Regions from separate parts of the Peribacillus sp. NPDC097675 genome, predicted to be linked through region 1. Evidence: riboswitches for the same ligand, from Rfam matches in the RefSeq annotation. Region 1 holds a riboswitch; each other region holds the start of a gene.

What was found. A riboswitch is a leader RNA that binds a small molecule or an ion and turns the genes downstream of it on or off. The one in region 1 is predicted to bind cobalamin.
Region 2: another riboswitch for cobalamin. It lies ahead of metE (5-methyltetrahydropteroyltriglutamate--homocysteine S-methyltransferase); the one in region 1 lies ahead of ACQKL5_RS19615 (hypothetical protein).
Region 3: another riboswitch for cobalamin. It lies ahead of ACQKL5_RS16735 (ribonucleoside-diphosphate reductase subunit alpha); the one in region 1 lies ahead of ACQKL5_RS19615 (hypothetical protein).

Annotation. Positions count from the first base shown of each region.
Region 1 is NZ_JBNNSK010000017.1:7,743-13,807, forward strand. It holds gene ACQKL5_RS19600 (DUF4129 domain-containing transglutaminase family protein) at 1-1,687, opposite strand, end outside; gene ACQKL5_RS19605 (DUF58 domain-containing protein) at 1,677-2,852, opposite strand; gene ACQKL5_RS19610 (AAA family ATPase) at 2,861-3,817, opposite strand; cobalamin riboswitch at 4,006-4,225, shown strand; gene ACQKL5_RS19615 (hypothetical protein) at 4,384-4,941, shown strand; gene ACQKL5_RS19620 (ABC transporter substrate-binding protein) at 4,938-5,882, shown strand.
Region 2 is NZ_JBNNSK010000014.1:73,201-82,722, forward strand. It holds gene chbG (chitin disaccharide deacetylase) at 1-650, shown strand, start outside; gene ACQKL5_RS18730 (hypothetical protein) at 700-1,020, opposite strand; gene ACQKL5_RS18735 (ABC transporter ATP-binding protein) at 1,174-2,181, shown strand; gene ACQKL5_RS18740 (ABC transporter permease) at 2,223-3,014, shown strand; gene ACQKL5_RS18745 (ABC transporter permease) at 3,019-3,804, shown strand; gene ACQKL5_RS18750 (acyl-CoA thioesterase) at 3,846-4,322, opposite strand; gene metE (5-methyltetrahydropteroyltriglutamate--homocysteine S-methyltransferase) at 4,327-6,621, opposite strand; cobalamin riboswitch at 6,762-6,955, opposite strand; gene ACQKL5_RS18760 (ion channel) at 7,244-7,666, shown strand; gene bcp (thioredoxin-dependent thiol peroxidase) at 7,729-8,199, shown strand; gene ACQKL5_RS18770 (aminopeptidase) at 8,211-9,320, shown strand; gene ACQKL5_RS18775 (D-2-hydroxyacid dehydrogenase) at 9,467-9,522, shown strand, end outside.
Region 3 is NZ_JBNNSK010000011.1:120,049-129,570, reverse strand. It holds gene ACQKL5_RS16750 (SulP family inorganic anion transporter) at 849-2,300, shown strand; gene ACQKL5_RS16745 (hypothetical protein) at 2,384-2,530, shown strand; gene ACQKL5_RS16740 (manganese-dependent inorganic pyrophosphatase) at 2,601-3,533, opposite strand; cobalamin riboswitch at 3,827-4,008, shown strand; gene ACQKL5_RS16735 (ribonucleoside-diphosphate reductase subunit alpha) at 4,145-6,433, shown strand; gene ACQKL5_RS16730 (ribonucleotide-diphosphate reductase subunit beta) at 6,474-7,526, shown strand; gene ACQKL5_RS16725 (flavodoxin domain-containing protein) at 7,498-7,935, shown strand; gene ACQKL5_RS16720 (cold-shock protein) at 8,001-8,198, opposite strand; gene ACQKL5_RS16715 (hypothetical protein) at 8,402-8,896, opposite strand; gene ACQKL5_RS16710 (GNAT family N-acetyltransferase) at 9,005-9,451, shown strand; gene modB (molybdate ABC transporter permease subunit) at 9,452-9,522, opposite strand, start outside.

The DNA of each region.
Region 1 (6,065 bases):
TTGGCCCATTAAATCCTTTTGTCGGTTCAAACGGTACCCATCCCAATTCCGAAAAATAAACCTCCACCCATGAATGAGCATTATTATTTGTAACTTTATACGCAGACTCACCCTTATAGATTGATCTTTCCCCTTCAGTATATCCCTTTACCCACCTTGCCGGTATATTGGCAGCTCTTAATAAAATGACCATCGCCGTTGAATAATTATCGCAATACCCAATTTGGGTCTCAAACAAGAATTGGTCCACATAATCCTGATTATCACCTGGGTATGGAATATCTTCTTTAGAATACCTAAACTCAGGGCCGTCAAAATGGTTTTCAATCGCCTTTGCTTTATCGTACCAATTGTTCTCATTCACCGTAAGTTCGTTGGCCAAGTCATAGATACGAGCTGGCAATCCCTCTGGAAGCTGCGTATTGTTTTCCATGAGGGCATCCATCGTTTCATCCTGTTCAGTAACTTTTCTTAATTCAGCCAGATCGTACCTGGGCATTTCATAGACCAGGTCATATTCTTTAGTAATAGGGCTCTTGCTGTTTTGTTTTTCTGTGAGGTACTTATCCGTATTTTTATAATACTTAAACCAATCCACGTTCTCGGCCTCTATCCTTTTCAAGTAACCTGATTGTGGATGAAGAATGTGAGAATAGCTTTCTAGCATATTTACAGTTGTATTCATTTCTTTTGTTTGCAACACTTCAGGAACCTCAAGTTCTTCTATGCCAGTCAAATCCTGCCCATTAGAGAGCATGATATACTCTTCCATAGCATCTACACCCACCCAGCCTTTTCCGGTGTAGATATCTTTGTTTTCCACCTTCCAATAATGTCCGGTCGTTGCCGTATTGTAAAAAACGACCGTGTTATCCGGTTCGATTGACCCTCCAAGAGAAGAATCATCTTCATCGTATCCCACCCGCTTATCTAGGGAATCACTATCATCATCATTTCCTGTCACTTTATCGGAATAAGAAACGATAAACGGTACAGGGTCCGGCCACTTAGGAGAAAACTTCGGTGCAGAAAATCCGACTAGGGCGCTTAATAAGATCATCCCGGATAACATGAAGATCCACTTCTTGAATGGGCCTCCTGAAAAAACAAACCGCTCTTGTATGGACAAGCGTAACATCGCCAACACACCAAGCATCGAAAAACCGATAATGATGATCCTGACAATCGCCGCATCCCCATCATAGGGAGTGAATGTATCAAGAACTGATATAAAAATAACCGTTAGCATATAAAGCAAAAAAATGTTTCGCCTTACTGTCACCCAGTAATGTACCAAATACGTCACAAGCCAAAGAAGCACGAAAAATAAAAGCGTTCGAAAGGGGTTAGAAAGCATCTCCCACTTCCCCGCATAAACATTCGAAAAGTTAGCCGTTAAGTCCAGTAAATCTCCAGTAAGCCATTTGAATGTCATGAAAGGGACGGACGAATAAAAGAACTGGATGGCGATTAATATAAAGGCACTCACGAGGATAAAGCGCACAATCCAATGAATGCGAAAATAGTGTAAAAGTAAGGAAAGGACCACAAACACAACAAAAATCAGGATATCTCCCGTATCAGTAAGCTTCTCTACAGGTCGTAACCATTCGGTAATTAATAGAAGGCCAAATGCATATAAGAGAACTGACATCCACCTTTCCATTTTGGTAGTATCAGCGTTCATTTGCCTTCACCTCAGTTCGTTCATTTAGAAGGTGTCCCTGCTCAAAGAAGCTAAGCTTTATTCCACGCGCTAAAGCTGCCAATCTCGCATTTTTTTCTTCAATCGTGAAATCATCCTGGCTTTTCACGCATAACAACGTCATTTGGTTTCCTCCGAACGCACTCACTCCTTCTAGCTTTTCCATCGTTAAATCGGTGATCACAAATATTAGAGAAGCATTCGAAGGCACGATTCCCTTCTGCAACTTGCCATTCCAAACATTTAGGCTCGTTGCTTTGGCTTTTGTGAGCTGGTAAAAGATTTTCCTTCTCTGTTTACTTCCTCCTCTAGCCGGTATGACCTCCTTCGATCCGGTACTAACCAAACCAACATCCATGCCCTTTTTTATCAAGGTATGTACCAAGGAAGCCGTAAGTATGATAGCTTCCTCGAAAAAGGGAGAAGCGTACTCATCAAGCATGATGAATGTATCACGGCTTTTCTGTTCCTCAAATTCCTTTGTCATGATTTCACTTGTTCTGGCTGTAGCCTTCCAATTTATCCAAGACAATTGATCACCTGGCTGATACTCTCTAATTCCTGATACTACTGAATGTTCCCGCTGCCTTTTTTTCGTAGACCCTACTTGGCCTTGAGTGAATACATTTTCCAAGCTCTTGTAAGGTAACTCCTGATACGTCGGAAAAACGGTAATTTTCAAAGGGGAACGCACTGTCGCTTCCTTTCTATAGAGTCCAAAAAAGTCCCCTATGCTAAAGCGAACCGCATGCAAGAAATGTTCACCCCGTGGCAGGTTATCCAAGGTATATGTCAAATTGAAAGACTGTTTAAATCCTGGAATCAAAAGTGTTCTTTTTGTCAATTCCATCGGTAACTCCTCTTCTACTACCATATACAAAAGAGGTAGTCGGTTTTTACGAGAAAATACCAATGTTATTTCCACAGAATCCCCAGCCTGGAATTCCTGTTTACTTATTCTTCTCTCCACATCAAAAGCTTGCAGCGGGTAAAACATCAGAATCATAGAGTACACAGCAAACGGCAAAAAAGTATAGAAAATGAACCAGCTGATGAATCCACCTTGAAACATCGCAAAACTGAAAGAAAGTAGCAAAAGTAAAACAATGCCGCTAACCCTTCTATTTTTCTTTAATAAGGTAAACATGCTCCCCATTAGGTCACTGCCCTCTTCACTGGCACCTCTGTCGTAGCCACAATTTCATGAATCACCATGTCAGCATTCACCCCTGCATAATTCGCTTCAGGATTAAGAATTAGACGATGGGCAAAGACATATGGAACCAAGTGCTGCACATCATCTGGTAGGACATAATCCCTTCCATTCAAAAGCGCATAGGCTTGGGATGCCTTCATAAGGGCAATTGAGCCACGAGGGCTGACCCCAAGATACACACTTTCATGTTTACGAGAGTGATTGGCGAGCTCGACGATATACTTCTTTATAGTCTCATCCACTATCACGGACTTCGCCTCTACCTGCAAATCTTTCAACTCTTCTAAAGTAATGACGGATTGCAACTCTTCAATCGGTGCGGTATATTGAGCCCGGTGCAGTACCTCAATCTCTTCTGCTACTTCCGGATAACCCATTTTCATTTTTAATAGAAAGCGATCCAACTGCGCCTCTGGAAGAGGGTATGTACCTTCGTAATCTATTGGATTTTGAGTAGCCATGACGAAAAATGGCTGTTCCAATTTCCTTGTCACCCCATCGACCGTCACACTTGCCTCTTCCATCCCCTCAAGCAGGGCGGATTGCGTTTTCGGCGATGTTCGGTTGATTTCATCAGCCAAGATAATATGGCCCATGATTGGTCCCGGCCTGAAAATAAATTCCTGTTCCTTTGGGTTGAAGATCGACACACCCGTTACATCAGACGGCAGCAAGTCGGGTGTGAATTGTATCCGTTTGAAATCTGCACCGATGGACTTAGCAAGGGCCCGGACCATGACGGTCTTACCCACACCTGGCACATCCTCCAACAAGACATGTCCCCCGGAAAGGAGAGCCACAAGACTCAATTCAGCTATATCCCTTTTCCCAATAATGACCTTTTCTATATTTTCTAGAATCATATCCATTTTTTGATTCACCTGTTTATAAACCATCCTCTACCTCCCATGCTTTCATAAATCATTCAAGTTCAACTCTTATATATTCGACATCCTTTTTACAATAACCTCCAATTTAATCCTATAAAGTGAGTTTACTAGATAATTTATCCTATAAGCTATATTCTTTGAAATTTTTTCACTATTTATGCAATTAGGTATGCTAAAATGGTGCTAAGTGAATATGAACCATGCAGAAAATAGGTGCTGACTTGTCAGCTTAATAGGGAATTCGGTGTAAAACCGAAGCTGTTTCCGCAACTGTAAGTGCTAATGAAATAAGGAATATACCACTGTTTGAGGATGAATCCGCACGCACGATACCATTCATTCATATCAAATGGGAAGGTTCTTAGAGTAAAAAGACGCACGAGCCAGGAGACCTGCCTTTTTTTTATCGTATTTTGCTCTTCGGAAGTTAAGAGGATTGTACGGCACTCTTCCATCTTTTTTCTAATTCTAGATACATAGATGTCCGTTTGCCGACCAATACCTTTGGTCGGCTTTTTCTTTTGCCGACGAACTGCAATGCATAGGCCATTCACACTACCAGAAAAGGAGGAATCATTTTGACAAAGAAAGATCTTCGTTTTGTATGTTACCCATTCATGCGCGAAACGGCCTCGACCGTCGATTATGAAATCCGTACCGATTCATTGACGACACAGATGGGACTGGCAGCTTCGTTAACGAAAGAGATTCCTGAAGTTTACAGTGATTTAATGGAACTGTTGCCGATGGCTTATCACTTAAATGGTTCTGTCCGTGGAAAATTAGCCATAGCCGAATCCGATCTAAACCGTCTTAGTGACATTTATGACTTTTATGTAGCTGAAGTAAAAGAAAGCATCGAAACATTCGTGCTTCCGCAAGGCTCAACGGTTTCCTGCATTTTGCACACCTGCCGCAGCGAAGCCAAAAAATCTGTCCGGGCCCTGCATATAGTCAGTACGGAAAAAGAGGTACCGTCTATCCTTTTTGATTATGCTCATTTGCTGGCTAATGTTCTTTTCGTGATGGCTGTCTATGTCAATAAACAGTTGGGCGTTAAAGAGATTCCTTTTATCAGCAAATCATATCCAACCAAACCGATGAAAAGAAAGTGGAGGAATAAATCATGAAAAGAACGTTAAGGTTCAGTTGGATCGCCCTTCTGATGGTGGTCCTTTTCCTTACAGGATGCGCCACAAATGATGAGCAAAAGTCCACAGAAAAAAAAGCTACAACAGAAGAGTTCAAAGCCTATACCGTTACCGATGATAGTGGTAAAGAAATCACCTTTGATAAAATCCCGGAAACCGTCGTTTCCCTTCAACCAAGTAATACAGAGATTTTATATGCCCTAGGTGTAGGCGATAAAGTGATTGGAGCTACGGATTATGATAATTATCCTGAAAAAGCTAAGGAAGTTGAACGTGTTTCCGATTCGATGACGATTAATTCCGAAAAAATCATCGCTTTAAAACCAGATCTCATCATGGCCTATACAATAGGCGATGAAGCAGCATTGAAGCCGCTTGAAGATGCGGGAATCCCTATTTTTATCATAAAATCAGCAGTGAATTTCGATGATGTATATGGAGACATCAATCAAATCGCCGAGGTCATGGGCGTAAAGAAAAAAGGGAATGAATTAGTCCAGACAATTCAAACACAAATCAAAGATGTTGAAGACAAAGTGGCGAGTGTTGATTCTAAAGAGAAAACATATTTTGAAATCAGCCCTTCTCCTGAAATTTATACAGCAGGAGCGGAAACCTTCCAACAAGAGATCTTAGCTTCTGCCGGTATCGAAAATATCTTTGTCGACCAAAAGGGCTGGGCGAAAATAGCTGATGAAGAAGTCATCAAGCGCAACCCAAATACCATTATTACAACCGTTGGCTATGTGGAAAATGCAGTGAATGAAATCAAATCCCGCAAAGGCTGGGGAGATGTCGACGCAGTGAAGAAAAATCAAGTATATCAGCTTAACGAAGACGTCATGTCACGTCCTGGACCGCGCATCGGGGAAGCTGTAGAACTAACCGCCAAGACCGTATATCCGCAATTATTCAAATAAAGGAAACACCAAACCCGCATGAAATTAAACATGCGGGTTTGGTGTTCTAGTTTTTATGCATTTTGTTTATACCCTTTCATTTGATAAAATGAATTATCCCATTTTGACGATTCGAGGTAATGAATATGTATAAAAAATTCTTTATATGGGTCTTTACCATCGCCCTTCTTTTAGGTCTCCTAA
Region 2 (9,522 bases), on a different contig from region 1:
CCACCTTGATGGCCAATATGCCAGGAACTGAACATGCTGCAGCTCTAGCTAAGGAAAATCAAGACCTAGGGGTGGGGGTTCATTTGGTTTTGACCTGTGGCCGACCGGTGCGTAGTGATGTTCCTTCATTGGTGAGGGAGGACGGTGAATTTCATCGAATCGGGGATATGCCCAAGTGTGCTGATCCCATGGATATAGAGAAAGAATTGAACAGTCAGATGGAGCGGTTCCTATCTCTAGGACTGGCACCGACACATATAGACAGTCATCACCATGTTCACGGCCTGGAAAAAGTTTTTCCCGTTGTTGAAAAGATAGCGAAAAAGTATGGCGTGCCAGTTAGGAAATTAGAGGATTCGCATCACGAGATTCCTGATATAAAATCGACTGATAGATTAATAACGGATTTCTTCGGATCCAACTTGATGGCAGGTGACTTAATTGACATCCTAGATTCAAGTCTTGCTTTCGAGACAGTCGAAATCATGTGCCATCCGGGTTATATAGACGAAGCAATCCTAACCGGAAGCTCATATGCTCTGCCGCGCGTAAAGGAAATGTCCATCCTCACAGACCCGGAAATCCAAAAAGCCATAGAAGCACGCAACATCCAATTAGTCTCTTATAAAGAGCTGGGAAATAGGGTCTGACCCCCATCCAAAAAGCTGTAACCCCTGCCGTTGCAGCTTTTTGGATGCATTATTCTGTTTGGGAAATGGGGTCTGACCCCAAAATTCCTTTTATGAAGGTCAGGATGTCAAGGATGGTGTCAGGGTTTTCGATGTTGAAGGTTTGGCGTTTGATTTCGCCTTGAGTTTGATAGTAGGTCAGGTGTCCATTTCCTTTTTCTTCATTAATATGTAAATGAAAGCTTAAAGGAGTGTCTTCAATCGATCCGGAGGAATCCCGTTGGACAATTTGGCATAATAATTGATCGTATTCGTCTTCATACAAGAAATCATAACGAAGTTCCAATGCGATTTTCTCTATTTGCGTGAGTAATAACTTTTTTATATTCATAGCATACTTGTCTCCTTTATATAGGTATCGCACACAACATCGAAATTCGGCCTAACAATAGCCTACTAAAATCCAAGCATTTTTATTGTTTAAAAAGCTTAGGTTGGCTAAACTATTTGATTAGGACAAGAAATTATGGAGGAAAATAACAAAATGAGCCATGCAATCCAGGTTAAACATTTGCGGAAGGAATTCAAGTCGGCATCAAGTCGATCCGGGTTAAAAGGGGCTTTCCGCGACTTACTTACAAGAAATTATAAAGTAGTGCCTGCTGTTAACGATATCAATTTTACTGTAAAAAAGGGTGAGATGGTAGCGTATATCGGAGAAAATGGGGCAGGCAAGTCGACAACGATCAAAATGCTGACGGGCATTTTGGAACCGACATCCGGCGATATCGTGGTCAATGGCATGAATCCGCATAAAGAACGGGAAAAATTCACGCAGACCATCGGGGTCGTCTTTGGGCAACGTTCACAACTGTGGTGGGATATCGCCGTACAGGAATCCTTCCGGTTGCTGAAAAAAGTGTATAAAGTGTCTGATGAACAATATAACGATCATATGGAACATGTAATCAAAACGTTAGATATCGGGCCCTTGCTCGATAAGCCGGTGCGTAAGCTTTCCCTAGGCCAGCGGATGAGGTGTGAATTAGCCGCGGCATTGATTCACAATCCACCGCTGCTTTTCCTGGATGAGCCAACGATCGGTCTTGATGTGTTAGTGAAATTGAAAATCCGTGAGTTCCTAAAGGAAATCAATGAAAAATATAACACGACCATCCTCCTGACCACACACGACCTAGGGGATATTGAAGCCTTGTGCGAGCGCGTGATCATGCTTGATGAAGGGCAAATCATCTATGATGGGGAGTTGCAAAGCCTGAAAGACAACTGGGCAGAGGATAAGCAAGTTCATTTCCAATTCATTGAGCCAGTCGAATTGCATGAAATTCAATCCCTAGCACTGCCATTCAACGTGGACTGGGAGTACGACGAAAAAAATCACACATACATAGCCGTTTTGAAAGAGGAAAACGATCATATTTCTCAGCTTGTCGCCGCTGTCGTATCACGTTTCAAAATCAAGGACGTCAAAATCCACGAAACGTCCATTGAAGAAATTGTTCGTAATATTTATGAAGAAGGCACGGTCTGACTCTTTCAGAAAAAGTGTGTCTACCAAGAAGGGAGAGGACCATGGGAAAGTATCTTGCAATGATTCGCATGCGTTTTTTGATGATGCTTGCGTATCGAACCGATTATTATACCGGTATTTTAATTTATAGCATCAACATCGGTGCTTATTATTTCTTATGGAATGCGATATACGGAGAGAAGAGTTCAATAGAAGGGCTATCAGGCATGCAGATGACAACCTATGTTGCGGTTGCCTGGATGGCGCGCGCCTTCTATTTCAACAATATTGACCGTGAGATTGCCACAGAAATCAAGGATGGCAAGGTCGCGATAGAGATGATACGGCCTTATAACTATTTAGGCATGAAAACGATGCAAGGACTTGGTGAGGGGATTTTCCGTTTCTTTTTCTTCTCCATTCCCGGCATGTTGCTCGTCGCCATTATTTTTCCTATCCATTTGCCCAATGAACCAGCGACATGGGGGCTTTTCGGTATTTCCCTGTTATTCAGCTTTATCATCAATACACAAATTAACTTATTAACGGGAATCACTACATTCTTCTTATATAACAATGCTGGGCTGATACGGGCAAAACGAGTCATTGTCGATTTGTTTTCGGGGTTACTGTTGCCCATTTCTTTCTATCCAATCTGGGCACAAGATATCATGAAATTCCTGCCATTCCAAGGAATCAGCTATGTGCCAAGCATGATTTTCACGAATGGATACGGCGCGGGAGAAATCGGCATGGCTCTTTTACAGCAATTGATCTGGGTCATCATTCTCGTCATCCCCATCCAGGTTTTATGGATAGTCGCAAAAAAACAGCTGATTATTCAAGGAGGTTGATGGGATGTTTTATGTATCGATGTTTTTTCAATATGTGAGTCAGTATATGAAAACAAGACTGCAATACCGTGCTGATTTCTTCATCGAAATTCTTTCTGACTTGTTGAACCAAGTCGTGAATCTGGTCTTCATCCTAGTGGTCTTCGGGCACACGGAATTCCTGAGTGGATGGAGCCGGGATGAAATCATTTTCATTTACGGTTTTTTCTTGATTCCGTTTGCGCTCTTTTCATCCTTTTTTAACATCTGGGATTTCAACGAACGCTATATTGTCAAAGGGGAAATGGACCGGATTTTGACCAGGCCCATTCACAGCCTTTTTCAAGTCATCCTAGAACGGATAGAGCTTGAATCTTTATTTGGAGTAGTGACCGGATTGATCATCATCTTCTATTCCGGCACTTCGTTAAACTTGGAGCTTGCTTGGTACGACCCGATTCTCTTTGTGCTGTTTGCAATCGGTGGTGCGTTGGCGTATGCAGCCATTTTCGTAGCGATTGCAAGCATTGGATTCTGGTCGGACGCCAAAACGTCCATCATGCCGATGATGTACAACATCGGGAACTACGGCCGCTACCCGGTTGATATTTATAACAAAGTCATCCGTTTTGTCCTGACATGGGTGTTGCCATTTGCCTTTGTCGGTGTGTATCCAGCTTCCTATTTTCTTAGAAAAGAAGAGTGGTATGCCTATGCATTCGCCACCCCTGTCATAGGAGTCGCCTTTTTCATCATCTCGATCTTCATCTGGAATCAGGGAGTGAAAAGGTATCGCGGAGCAGGAAACTAAAAAATCCCTTCAACAGAAAAACTGTTGAAGGGATTTTTTGCCTATATGCGTTTATTTTTTCTCTCGATATATCTGGCTTGCGCTTGGACGTATTGCCGTTTTTCTTCTTCCGTTTCCGGTCGGACCTGTGGAACTGGTATGGGCTTTCCAACTTCGTCTATAGCAAGCATCGTTAAAAAGGCACGAGCGGTAAGTTGCTTTTCGCCAGTCAATAGGTTCTCCCGTTCCACTTTTACAAAGACCTCCATAGATGTCCGATGGGCGCAGGTAACATAGGCTTCTAAGTTGATCGCATCCCCCGTTTTAATGGGGGCCAGAAAATCAAAGGAGTCGCTAGAGGCGGTCACGACCGGTTTGCGGCAATGGCGCATCGCAGCGATGCAGGCAATTTTATCGACGTAAGCCATCACTTTACCCCCAAAGATGGTATTGTGATGGTTCGTATCGGGTGGGAAAACAAGGTCCGTTAAAAAAGTCCGTGACTGTTGAACGGGAATCGACGTATTATAATTATTCATTTTCCTATTGGACCAATAGTCTATTCCGGACGATTGTTGCAGCTTCGACCATATTTTTCAGAGAAGCGACGGTTTCTGGAACGCCCCTTGTTTTCAACCCACAGTCCGGGTTAATCCAAAATTGATCTTTATCGAGCACCTTGATGCCGCGTTCAATCATATCAACCATTTCTTCCACTGCAGGTACGCGAGGACTATGAATGTCATACACCCCAAGACCGATTCCTTTTTCGTACGTTTTTTCCTCGAAGGCGGAAGCGAGCTCCCCGTGGCTTCGAGATGTTTCGATTGAAATAACATCCGCGTCGAGGGAAGAGATGACATCCATGAAACTGTTGAAATCGCAATAGCACATATGTGTGTGAATTTGCGTCGTATCTTCCACGCTCGAAGTGGAAATCAAGAACGAATGAACCGCCCAGTTTAGATACTCTCCACGGTCGCTTTTTTTCAATGGAAGACCTTCACGCAGAGCAGGCTCATCGACTTGGATCATTTTGATTCCAGCTGATTCCAATGCTTCTACTTCTTGTTTCAAGGCCAGTGCCAATTGATAGCAGATTGTTTCCCGTGAAATATCATCACGTTCAAACGACCAGTTCAATATCGTTACAGGACCGGTCAGCATGCCTTTAACTTTTTTCTCGGTCAATGTTTGGGCATACACACTTTCCTTGACTGTCATTGGCTTAATGAAATGGACATCGCCATAGATTACGGGCGGCTTTACACAGCGGGAGCCATAAGACTGAACCCAGCCTTTTTCAAGGAAGACGAATCCACCGAGCTTATGTCCGAAGAACTCGACCATATCCATCCGTTCGAACTCCCCGTGTACAAGGACATCCAAGCCGATTTCTTCCTGGATATCAATCCATCTGCTGATCTCCTCGTTCACGAATGTTTCATACTGCTCAGTGGTCCATTCACCGCGCTTGAATTTCCCGCGGGCCTGTTTGACTTCGGCTGTCTGCGGAAAGCTTCCAATTGTCGTCGTTGGAAGGAAAGGCAGGTTGAAAAATTCCTGTTGCTTTTGATAGCGTTGTTTAAAAGGCAGCGTACGGCCATGTGTTTGTAGCTTTGCCTGTTCGACATCTGTATGCACGTCTTTATGGTTTCGGGCATTAGAATTCTTCAGCTTTTCGAGGGCGACTTTATTGGCTGCCACCTTTTCTGCGATTGCCTGAAGACCTTGATTATTCCCTTTGACTAATAGGGTGATTTCTTCAAGTTTTTCATCTGCAAAGGCAAGTGCTTCTTTCACTTCGCTTTCCAGGGAGGTCTCATTTCGAACCGTCACGGGAACGTGGAGCAGGGAGCAGGATGGTTGAAGCCAGATAAGGTTTTCGGCAACATGTTTCTTAATGGATTCAATCAATTCGATTTTTTTCGTTAAATCTGCGAGCCAAATGTTTTTTCCATCAATTACACCGGCTCCGAGTACTTTATCTGCCGGAAAACCAATTGTTTGAAGGTTGCTGAGGTTTTTTCCTTTGTCATGGACAAAATCAAGGCCGATCCCCTGAACTGGCAAATCGATGACTTCTTGATAATGCTCTACAGCGTCAAAGTATGTTTGCAGCATGATATTAAGGTCGGGTGCAGCTTCATTCAATTTTTCATACAGGTAGGTAACAGTTTTCATCTCATCCAAAGAAAGGGAAGAGACAAGGGATGGCTCATCGATTTGTATCCACTGTACGCCTTCTTGTTCTAGCTCCTGCAATATTTGCGTATATAAGGGCAAAAGACTGAGAATGATGGCCGGAAGATCTTTTTGATCATAGCCTTTGGACAATGAAATGAACGTGTAGGGCCCAATTAAAACGGGTTTCGTTTCAATTCCTAGCTTTTCCTTGGCTTCTTGGTAAGCGGAAAGCGGTTTGTTTTCTGTTAAATTGAGCTGGGACTGTTTAAGCTCTGGAACGATATAGTGATAATTCGTATTAAACCACTTCGTCATTTCGGAGGCGACTTCATCCTTGTTTCCACGAGCCATTGAATAATAAACGGAAAGAGGAACATCGCCGCCTTTATAAGCCGAATAGCGTTTTGGCACCAGGCCGAACATGACAGACATATCGAGCATTTGGTCATATAACGTAAAGTCATTGACGGGAATGATATCGATGCCTTGATTTCTTTGTTTCTGCAAATTGCCTAAACGGACCGCTTCCAATTGATCCGTAAACTCCTTCTCATCTAAATTTCCAGCCCAGTAGGCTTCCAAAGTACGTTTCCATTCGCGATCCTCACCGATTCGAGGGTATCCTATATTGCTACTTTTCAAACCAACCATCTCCTTTGATTAAAATGAACAACAAAAAAGCACCCCTAACCGTCAAAAGAGAAAGTCAGAAATGCTTAAAATAAAGAGGCAGGTAAATACCCCTTATCATTATAAGGACCCTAACACTTCCCTATCTCCCGTAGGTTAAATCAGTGTTGTCGAAATAGGCAGGTCTCCTGGCTCAAGGAATCAAACTTAGCGGCTATAGCCTTCCCAATCATAAAGATCAGTGGCATCAAACATAGCCCTAACATTCCCATTACAGTGGCGGGACCGCGCCGGAATTACACCGGACTTCCCTTTTCATCCTAAAAAATTAGGAACCTATCTCCACATATGAAATTCATAAAAACCTCGTCCATAAAAAAACAGATAACAGAATTCTGATAATATAAAATATTATAAAAATTTAACCCATCTTAGCACACCCCAATTGTATGGGTCAACAAGGAAAAAAGTCGGGAAATGGGGTCTGACCCCCACTGTATATCGTCGAAACCCCTGATACATCTGTGTTTCCCATGTTCTCAAGTGTTTGGGAAATAGGGTCTGACCCCTAAACCGAGCATATATTGACTGCTTTAAGAGTATGTATAAGGGGAGTGGGTGGTTTTGAAATGAGGCGTAGGGGATGACCTTTTATATTTTGATTGCGGGGATTATCTTTTGCATGGTGATGAGCATTCGGACCTTATTTCTTTCTGAGTCGGAGGCGAAGAAGTTTTCTCTAGAAGATATGCTCTGGCTCGGCAATTTATATGCGACATTATTAGTTGGTTTTGCACTGATTTATTTATTATACGAGCTTCAGAATCATTCGGTGATTCTTGATATGGGAAATCGTTTGGATGGAACCTTTTCTGAGCAATTGAAGACCTCTTTTTATTTTAGTGCGATGACGATGTTCTCGGTGGGATACGGGGATATCTCGCCTATCGGGATTGGCCGGATGATTGCGACGATTCAGGCATTCATTGGCTACACGCTTCCGGCTGCCTTTGTGATCAGGGCCGTAATCGATTTCGAGCAGAAGGAGAAAAACAAGAAGAAATGAAAGTTGTGTTTCTTTCGATTATTGGGTACGCTTACCATAATGAAAGAAATGGAGGGGTTAGAATGACGCTTAACATTGGAGAAAAAGCACCTGATTTTCAACTACCAGCGAATAATGGAGAACAAGTTTCCCTATCACAATTCAAGGGTAAACACGTTGTATTATATTTTTACCCAAAAGACATGACACCCGGTTGTACAACGGAGGCTTGTGATTTCCGTGACCATAATGAACAATTCGAAGAGCTTGATGCTGTCATCATTGGCATTAGCCCGGACCCAGCAGCACGTCATGAAAAGTTCATTGAAAAACATGGACTGCCGTTCCTTTTGCTAGCGGATGAAAAGCAAGAAGCCGCTGAACTATACGACGTCTGGAAATTGAAAAAAAACTTTGGTAAGGAATATATGGGCATTGAGCGTTCGACTTTCCTGATTGATAAGGAAGGGACAATCGTGAAAGAATGGCGAAAAGTCAAAGTAAAGGGCCACGTTGAAGAAGCATTAGAAACTCTTCGTGACTTAGAAAAATAAGGTACAGGCTGATGAAGGATGAGCGTCTGACCAAGCTTGCGGAACGGCTGATCCATCATTCATTGAGATTGCAGGAGAAGGAGAGGGTCCTGATCCGTGGACCTATAGCAGCCAAAGCTCTATTGAAGGAACTGATTGATGAAGCCTATAGAATGGGTGCTTATCCTTATGCGGAACTCGAAGATGATGAAATCACTAGTCATTTGCTAAGAGGGAATGTTAAGGAACAGCTCGATACCTTATCGGAGTGGAATTATAAGAAATATGAAGATGTGGATGCTCTCATCATCGTGTCCGGTGACGGTAGCGAGGAGAGAGGGGCGATTGTGCCTCCTGAAAGATATCACCTTCAAGAGGCCGCCATGAAAACGTCCACGATGTTCTTCGTCAATAATCGGCGCTGGGTTCTGTTGAATTTTCCGACCACCGGTTCGGCAAAAAAAGCCGGCATGAGCTTTGAACAATATGAAGATTTCTTGTTAAACGTATGCACACTGGATTATCGAAAAATGGAAAGGGCCATGAAGCCGTTGAAGGAATGGATGGAGCGGACCGATCAAGTTCGAATCCTTTCGCCGGGGACAGACCTCACGTTTTCAATTAAAAACATACCTGCCGTCATTTGCGCGGGAAAACATAACCTGCCGGATGGAGAAGTATTCACGGCGCCCGTGAAAGATAGTGTCAACGGAACGATATCCTTCAACACTTCTTCTGCCTATCAAGGCGATGTCTTTCAGGATATAACACTCTCGTTTAAAGAGGGGAAAATCATGAAAGCGACTTCCAATCAATCTGACAAAATGAACAAGTTGCTCGATGGGGATGAAGGATCCCGTTATATCGGGGAATTCGCAATGGGTGTCAATCCGTTTATCCTGGAACCTATGGGCGATATCCTCTTCGACGAGAAGATTAGCGGGAGCCTTCACCTTGCCGCGGGCCAACCCTATCAAGAAGCCGATAATGGGAACCACTCCTCTTCACATTGGGACATGGTCTTGATTCAGCGCCCAGAATATGGAGGAGGAGACATTTACTTTGATGATATACTGGTTCGTAAGGATGGGTTATTTGTGCCGCCAGAATTAGGCCATTTAAATCCTGATCACTTTAAATAAAAGCCCTTTTTAATAGGGAGAGGCGTTTGTCCAACTCAAAAAGAGGACCCCTGAATATGATTAAGTAAGGGAATACCTCCTCATGAAAAGTTGCGCGGGACATACAGTGCCCGTGTTTTTTTATGTAAAGAAAAGGAGAGATAAACATGTTAATACTTTCAACAATCATTCCAAATGAAGGCATTCAAAAAAAGATGACAGA
Region 3 (9,522 bases), on a different contig from region 1:
TTTCCTCGTCTTCCTCCTTCTGTTTTTTTAAACATTATCGTGTTTTTTTGTATATTTATAGATTTGATTCTTTTTTATGTTAAGATTATTGAAGGTGAAAGCCACGGACCAGACAAATCCGAGCTTTTGTGATGGTGTGATGGTGGATGGATTTCCAAGATTTATTCTTTTCTTGGTTTTTTTCGCCTAAAATTAGTTTAAAAGAGGGTTAAAATGCTTTTTCCTACTATCAAAACGGATGAAAGACACATCGTAAAAGATAAACATACGTGTGTATGTGGTACGAGGTATAATGTATTTGCTATGTTATCCAGAAGAGATCTTCGAAAGATCATTTTCAAGCATTATAAAGAAGTAACCTGTACAGCATGTAAATCTAGCATTATCCATAAAGAAGAATAAGCAGGACATTTACCACTCCTCTCTCTAATGCTTCTACATATTTATGCAATCAAGCCCACCCCTTTCATAGTATTATTTCATCCATCCCACAGTGTGTACGGAACCGGAAATTTACTTATGACTTGTAAGTTCAACAAAAAAAGACCAGCTCGGGTCTTTTTTTGTTGAAGGTGGCTCTCTTGAATCTTTTTTTATTTGGCCAAACTGATATTAAGCAAGGCGTTTATCCGCAAGTCACCGTTTCTCACTCAATCCTTTACAGGAGACCACCTGTTTTGGTCCGCTGCTAGACATGCTAAAAGAGAAAATAGAAACCAGCTAGATTTCACCCCTTCATTATAAACTTCCATTTAATTATGAATCCATAGATAGAAAAATGAAGTCATGCTATAATCTAGTACGTTACAAAAGCCGACTAAGACTTATATAGAGTAAAAGGAAGTGTCATTTTGAATAGATCTACATTAAAACAAGAATGGTTTGGCAATGTTCGAGGGGATATACTCTCCGGTATCGTCGTTGCCCTGGCCTTAATTCCAGAGGCGATAGCTTTCTCCATTATTGCAGGGGTCGACCCGATGGTGGGATTATATGCTTCCTTCTGCATTGCCATTGTCATCTCCTTTGTTGGAGGGCGACCAGGAATGATATCGGCGGCAACCGGGGCTATGGCACTCGTGATGGTTGACCTTGTAAAGGATCACGGCTTGAACTATTTGCTTGCCGCCACCATTTTAACGGGAATCCTTCAGATTCTACTGGGTGTCTTTAAAATTGGGAAGCTCATGAAATTTATACCTAAGCCTGTTATGACTGGATTTGTGAATGCATTAGCCATTATGATTTTCATGGCCCAGCTTACTCATTTTAAAGGGGAAACGTGGGTCATGTATGTCATGACTGCTGGTTCACTCGCCATCATCTATCTATTCCCACGGATAACCAAGGCCGTTCCTTCCTCACTCGTTGCAATCGTCTTCATGACAATCGTGGCTGTTGCAACTAGCGCTTCAGTAAGAACGGTAGGCGACATGGGGCAATTGAGCGAAGCACTTCCGATGTTCTTGATTCCAGATATTCCTTTGACATTCGAGACATTGGCCATCATTTTCCCCTATTCCATTGCCCTTGCATTTGTCGGGTTGCTTGAATCTTTACTAACGGCGCAAATCGTTGACGAAATGACCGATACCGATAGCAATAAAAACCGGGAAGCCAAAGGACAAGGAATAGCGAATATCGTTGCCGGATTCTTTGGTGGAATGGCCGGGTGTGCAATGATTGGACAATCCGGGATAAACATCAAGTCCGGGGGGAGAGGCCGACTGTCCACTTTCGTTGCCGGTGCCTTTTTGTTAACCTTGATTGTATTATTGAATGATGTCTTAATTAAAATTCCGATGGCTGCGCTTGTTGCCGTCATGATTATGGTCTCCATCGGGACTTTTGACTGGTCCTCCTTAAAAAGGCTTCGGATCACGCCTAAAACCGAGGCAATCGTCATGATCGTGACAGTCCTTGTTGTTCTTTATACACATGACTTATCCAAAGGCGTATTCGCCGGGGTGCTCTTGAGCATGATTTTCTTCTCGGCTAAAATTTCTAAAGTGTCGGTCGAGAAAACAGTGGACCAACAGGCTAGAATTATCACTTATAAAATAAAGGGACAGGTATTCTTTGCATCGGTCCAGGACTTCATATCGAATTTCAATCCGCTGGAGAGTGCAGATTCCATTATCATTGATTTTTCCGATTCTAAGATATGGGATGCTTCTGCTGTAGATGCCGTTGAGAAAGTTATCCTGAAATATAGAGTACAAGGCAAGACGGTTCAGGTACTCGGTCTTAATCAAGAGAGTTCCCAATTGCTAAAGAACCTCGCCTCTTATGGTAAATAAATGGTACATGGCTTCTTCATTGTATAAAATCTTCATGAACCGCCAAACTAGAGTGGAGGATACTCTGGATTGGAGGGAGAACCATGTCAACTGAGCAGGATTATACGGCAGCAGACCTATCACCCGACCTTCTCAATGAATTAAAACTCTTTGAAGGCAAAATGCGTGAGGAATCAAACAAAGAACTGATCGTAATTGCGTATGAAAAAGAGAAAGAATCACTGAATTAAAAAAAGGACTCGAGAGCTACTAACAAAGTGGCTTCGAGTCCTTTTTTATATACCTTGCATGCTGCCTGGCTTATAGCTTAGCGAAGATGTCTGTTAAAACCGGTACGATTTGTTTTTTACGTGACACGACGCCTTCTAAAACGGCAATGTTGTTATTCAATGTAACGTTATAGGCTTTTTCCACTGCAACTGCTGATGTTCCTAAAGCCAAGGCAACAGAATCATTCGTTAAGATATCCGTTACGACAAATAAGAATAGATCCAATTCTTTCGCAGCAATGACAGCATGAATCGCTGCTTCGATTTCTGTTTGCTTTGCAAGTACTTCATTCGGATCAACAGCGTTTACTTGAGCAATCTCAACTTTTGCCGTTCCCATAACAAATTCTTTTGCATCAAGAGTGATAAGCTGACCAATCGTTTTATCACTCAAGTCAGCTCCAGCTTTTAGCATGTCCAAGCCATATGTTTCAGCGTTGATGCCGGCAATTTCTGCTAATTCCATAGCCGCTGCGACATCTTGCTCTGTGCATGTAGGAGATTTGAATAGTAAAGAATCAGAAATGATGGCTGAAAGCATAAGACCTGCAATGGCCTTAGGTACTTCAATCCCATTTTCTTTATAAATCTTATTTAAAATAGTAGCCGTGCAGCCAACTGGTTCTGCGCGGTAATATAAAGGATCACTTGTTTCGAAATTAGCGATACGGTGATGGTCGATGACTTCCAATACACGGACTTGATCAATGTCTTCCGCACTTTGTTGGCGTTCGTTATGATCGACCAAAATGACGCCATCCGCTTCACCTGCCACCTTTTCAACAAGGCGTGGTGCTTCAAATTTGAATTGGTCCAACGCATATTGTGTTTCACCATTCACTTCACCAAGACGTACTGGTTCAGCATTGATGCCCAACTGCTTTTTCAGATCAGCATAAGCGATGGCTGAACAGATAGTGTCGGTATCCGGATTTTTATGTCCAAAAACTAATATTTTTTCCACGATTTTTGCTCCTTTTTCTTAAATGATTTTCAGGGTTCTTCTTCTTTTCAATAAGCAGAATCCCTAGTTTTGCTATGTAATTTATTTTAACACAAAACAGCTGACATTCCTCGATGGATTTTTCTATTGCTGACTATATTCTTTGGTTATGCCCCTTCCCTTTATCCCACTTGTCAATAGATATGGTTTCGTTTTCCACAAATATATCTCTTGAATTATCGGCATAGATGGCTTACGATAATATAAGCATAAATACTAGATATTGACTTATTCAACAACTTAACTAACTATATATAGAATTAATGGAACCAAGGTGCCAGAGATGGCTGAAAAGGGAATTCGGTGTAATCCCGAAACTGTCCCCGCAACTGTAAATGTGACGAAATGAGAAAACCACTGTATAGCTCTCTATACGGGAAGGACTCAAAGTAGGATGATCATGAGTCAGGAGACCTGCCTGGTTTTTTCATGTTTCTTATTCTTCGGGGATTGAGATGGTGAAACGATAGTGTAACGGCTATTTTTTCATGGCTCTTTTATCCTATCGTTTGATCCGCTCAATTTATTGGGCGGATTTTTTATTTATGTACGTTTTAAGAGGAGGATCATTTATGACTCAAACATATAACTCGACTATAGAAAATGAAACAAAATCAATCCAGCTCGCGATGCTATCCAAGGATTTCGAAAACCGGCTTGATATGGACAAATTCAAAAAGCGTTTCACTAAATGGAGCGATCGAAAAAGTGATGCTTCGGAAGAACAAACATCCAAAAAACTAATTCAGCTTGCACTTGAGAGTGTCGATATCGATGCTCCTGATTGGACATTCGTCGCTGCTAGAGAACTATTGAACACCATGTATCGTGATGCCCAAACAAACCGGGGCTATGAAGGCAGAAGCTATGGACCCTTCTATGAATTGATTCAAGAACTTTCGCAACAGCATGAAGGTCAGCGTTATCCCGTTTATAAATTGGAGCTTCTCGACTCTTACACTAAAGCAGAGATCGAAGAATTGGGTTCGGTCATCAATCCGGAAAACGATAAACTATTTTCATATATCGGAATCTATCTATTGAATGACCGCTACTTGGCCCGTCCCAAAAGAGACAAGGTCTATGAACTTCCTCAGGAGCGCTTCATGATCATAGCTATGGAAATCATGAGGCTGGAAAAATCAGAACACCGCCTGCAGCTTGTAAAAGAAGCATACTGGGCCATGTCCAATCTATATATGACGGTTGCAACCCCTACCCTCTCAAATGCCGGGAAGACCCATGGGCAATTGAGCTCATGCTTCATCGACGCAATCGAGGATTCCATCGACGGCATTTATCAATCAAACCATGATGCCGCAAAAGTATCCAAATTCGGTGGCGGCGTCGGTCTGTATGTCGGGAAAATCCGCTCGCTCGGTTCTGATATCCGTGGTTTTTCTGGCAACAGTTCAGGTACGACTCCTTGGATACGTCTCTTTAACCAAACAGCCGTCAGCGTCGACCAATTGGGGCAACGTAAAGGTGCCATTGCCATCTATCTCGACGCATGGCATAAAGACATCATGAGTTTCTTGGACTTAAAGACACAAAACGGAGATGACCGCCTAAAGGCACATGATATTTTCACAGGTGTCTGTATCCCTGATTTGTTCATGGAAGCCGTACGCGACCGAAAAGAATGGTACCTTTTCGACCCTCATACCGTGAAGCAAACCCTTGGGTTTTCACTCGAAGATTTTTACGATGAGAAAAAAGGGGAAGGAAGTTTCAGAGACCATTACTCCCTCGCTATAGAGGCTGCGGAGAACGGCACACTTCCAGGCTATAGTTTCGAGAAAATCAAGGCGATGGACATTATGAAGGCCATCATGATTTCACAATTAGAAGAAGGCGTACCCTATATGTTCTACCGTGACGAGGTGAACAGGAAGAATCCCAATAAACATAAAGGCATGATCTATTGTTCGAACCTTTGCACCGAGATTGCCCAAAATTTAAGCCCTTCAACGATCACCGACGAATATGAAACAGAAGATGGCGATGTCGTCGTGGTTCGCAAGAGCGGTGATTTCGTTGTCTGTAACCTTTCTTCCATCAACCTGCCCCGTGCAGTGAACAGCGATGTATTGGACAGATTGATTCCAATTCAAATCCGCATGCTCGATAACGTCATTGACGTGAATACCTTACCCGTCAAGCAGGCTTCCATTACGAACAAGCGCTACCGGTCAATTGGCTTAGGTACATTCGGGTGGCATCACTTACTGGCGACACAAAATATCTACTGGGAGTCTGATGAAGCCGTTCAGTATGCCGATGCCCTATATGAGAAAATCGCATATCTAACCATTAAAGCCTCCAATGAATTGGCCAAGGAAAAAGGGGCCTATCCATACTTCGAAGGGTCGGATTGGCATACGGGAGAGTATTTCAACCTTCGTGACTATACGGATTCAAAATGGTTGGAATTAAAAGAAGAAGTGCAGCAGTATGGCACGAGAAACGGCTATTTAATGGCGATAGCCCCAAACTCATCGACGGCCAAAATCGGTCATTCCACCGATGGAATCGATCCGTTATATGAAATTGAGTTTTACGAAGAGAAGAAAAACTTCAAATTCAAAGTAACCGCACCTGGATTGACGCCTAAAACGTATGAATACTATAAAAAAACGCGCTTCCATTTGGACCAAAAGGAAAGCATCAGGCAAAATGCAGCCCGCCAGCGTCATATCGACCAGGCCATTAGCTTCAACTTATATGTACAAAACACAATCAAAGCCAAGGTGTTATTGGATATCCACCTGACAGCTTGGGAAAGCGGGTTGAAGTCGACATATTATCTTCGTTCCACTTCATCCGAATACGATAACGCGTGCGAGAGCTGCTCTAGTTAACTAGTTTCATCGGAATTATTTTTTGAAGGAGATTTTATAGATGACAAACCATATCAAGAAAATCAGGATGCTCGAACCAACCCATCCTACAAAAGCAACGGGCGTATTCAAAGGAGAAGCTTCAGGCTTCCTCCTTTGGAATGACATTCAATATGAGAAATTCTATGACACATACACACAGCTCATCAATAATTTTTGGAAGCCATCGAGCGTGAACATGATTCAGGATAAAAAGCAGTGGGGGGAATTGGACGAGGACATTCAGGACGCTTTCCTCGATATCCTCACGATGATTGCCGGGATGGACAGCCTTCAAACACCGACATTAGTGGAAATCCTCCGCTACATCAAAGATCCGGCAGCAAAGGCGATCCTCGCCAACATGGCCCAGCAGGAATCGATTCATAATGAGTCCTATTCTTATATCCTCGCTTCTTTGATTCCTGTCGGCCAGCAAAAACAGCTTTTTGACCGCATTAAAAAGCACCCGGAAGTGATCAAGCGGAATCAACCGATTGTGGATGCCTATCAAACATTTGTGGATGACCCTAGCCCTCAGCATTTATTCGAGGCCCTCATCCATTCCACGAACCTTGAAGGGATTTATTTTTACCTGGCTTTTGCCTTCTATTACAACTTAGGCCGGCAAAACCTGATGACCGGTTCGGCAACGATGATTTCCTATATTCATCGCGATGAAATGGTTCACTTCGATTTCATTGGCATGCTTATCCAAATCTTGATGTATGAATACCCGGAGCTGAATAATGAAGACAACACGAAATTCATCTATACGACGATTGAAAAAGCCGTTGAACTTGAAAAGGAATGGTCCGAATATATGCTTGAAGATATCCAAACGAAAGCAGATCTCGACTTGGAAGAATTCAACGAGTATATCGAATATATCGCCAACAAACGACTACGCATGCTTGGACTTGATAACTTGTATCAAGAATATAGCGAAAACCCAATGCCCTGGATCAAAACGTTCGACGATGAATCCATCGGGCTAACGAAAACCGACTTCTTCGAGCAAAAATCGAGAACCTATAGCCAAGTAAATGCTAGCAATGGGTTCGATGAGCTATAAAACGGCCATCGTCCATCATTCGGCAGGCGGCAATACAAAGGCGCTCGCTGAAGTTATTGCTTCCCTATTGCCTAATGCAAAGCTATTTCGGGTTATTGAATTTGATACCCAGACAGTGCATGAGTATGATTCGTTGATTGTCGGTACCTATACATGGGGAAATGGCGAGCTTCCTGCCAGAATGTCCGCCTTCTATGCGGAGCTAGAACAAATGCCAATCTCACACCTGAAGACTGGTGTCTTCGGAACGGGTGAAACCAATTATAATCATTTTTGCGGAGCCGTCGACCAATTTCGTGACATGCTCTTTGCCAATAGCCAATTGGTCGCTACTTTGAAGATTGAACAATTGTATCAAGAGACGGACCTTCACCGGATAAAAAAGTTCGCTTCTCTTTTTAAAAACTAGCAACCTCGCAGACTTATAAATACAAAATAAAAAGACCCCAAATTGGGGTCTTTATTAACGTTCGATTATTTTTGAACGTTAGCAGCTTGTGGTCCACGAGCGCCTTGTTCGATTTCGAAAGAAACTTCTTGGCCTTCTTCAAGAGTTTTGAAGCCTTCACCTTGAATAGCTGAGAAATGTACGAATACGTCGTCTTGTCCTTCAACTTCGATGAAACCGAAACCTTTTTCTGCGTTAAACCATTTTACTTTACCTTGTACCATGTTAGTTCCTCCTGTGTTTGGAAAAAATCCGTTTTATTACTATTTTTGGTTCTGGATAATGTCTCAAGAGGAACCCTAAAACGGTAAATCCTTCTATCAAACAACTTATTCCGAACAAAAATAATTACCCATATTATAGCATGGGTAATTAACTGAAAACAATATTAATGATCGGAATTTTGCCGACAAATTCCCCTAATATTCTACATTTTTCTTTTCTTATTTTGACGGAATCCTTCATCTAATAAGTAGCGTTCCGCTTCGATAGGGCTTTCGAAACACTCCTCTAAATTCGGTCCTGAGTATACGTTCCAAAGCTGGTCTTCTCGAACAAGCGATAGCTCCTGCTTGTCCTGGCCAACCCAAGTACCTTCCAACTTAGTGAATTCATCGTCTTCCTCTTCTTCTTGCATGACAGGAGGTTCCGATAAATAGGACAAGCTAGTTTTGATCAAAGCTTTCAATTCCTCTTCGGAATAATCACGTATATTGATGAATCCTTTGCGGTCTGTTTCCTTCTTTTTCAGATGGCCTGCATATACAAAGCCATTTCCATTCGGATGAAGATGTTGCACAACGATTTTTTTCTCTTGGACACTACCTGGAAAATGGAAATTGACGCGTCCTAGTGATACATCTTTCCGTTCTAATTCCGGGAATGTTTCAATGATACTTAGTTTTTCTTCAAAAGTTAACAAATTTCTTCCTCATTTCATTAGTTCATCTTGTTTGTCGATTATAACACAAGAAACAATAAATCTCTTCGCCAGCTTCTATTATAATGTATATAAGGAGATGATTTACGCATGATGATGAAAATTATTACAGAACTGAATTCCCTCCATGGGCACCAACTTTTTTCCCTTCAGAAAAAAGCCTATGCAGTGGAAGCAGAAATGATTGGATATTTCGAAATCCCCCCACTATTAGAAACGTTTGACCAATTTACAAGCTGCAAGGAGACGTTTATCGGTTTTTTTATTGACGGTGAGATTGCTGGGGCTATTTCATATAAAAACGAAAGTGGGCAGATAGAGATTTGCCGAATGATCGTCCACCCGGATCATTTTCGCAAGGGGATCGCAAATGCCCTCCTTACCCACCTGCAGAGTATCGTTTTAGGGGAAAAGCTAACCGTTTCTACCGGTGCATTGAACCACCCTGCACGAAAACTTTATGAAAAAAACGGCTTTTTACATACAAAAGATGTGGAAGTCGCACCTGAATTTTTCATTAGTCTATACGAAAAATGATCATTTTATGTACGTCACAATGAAAAGCATGATGAAAGAGATGGCAATGATTACAGCGACCCATAGCCATG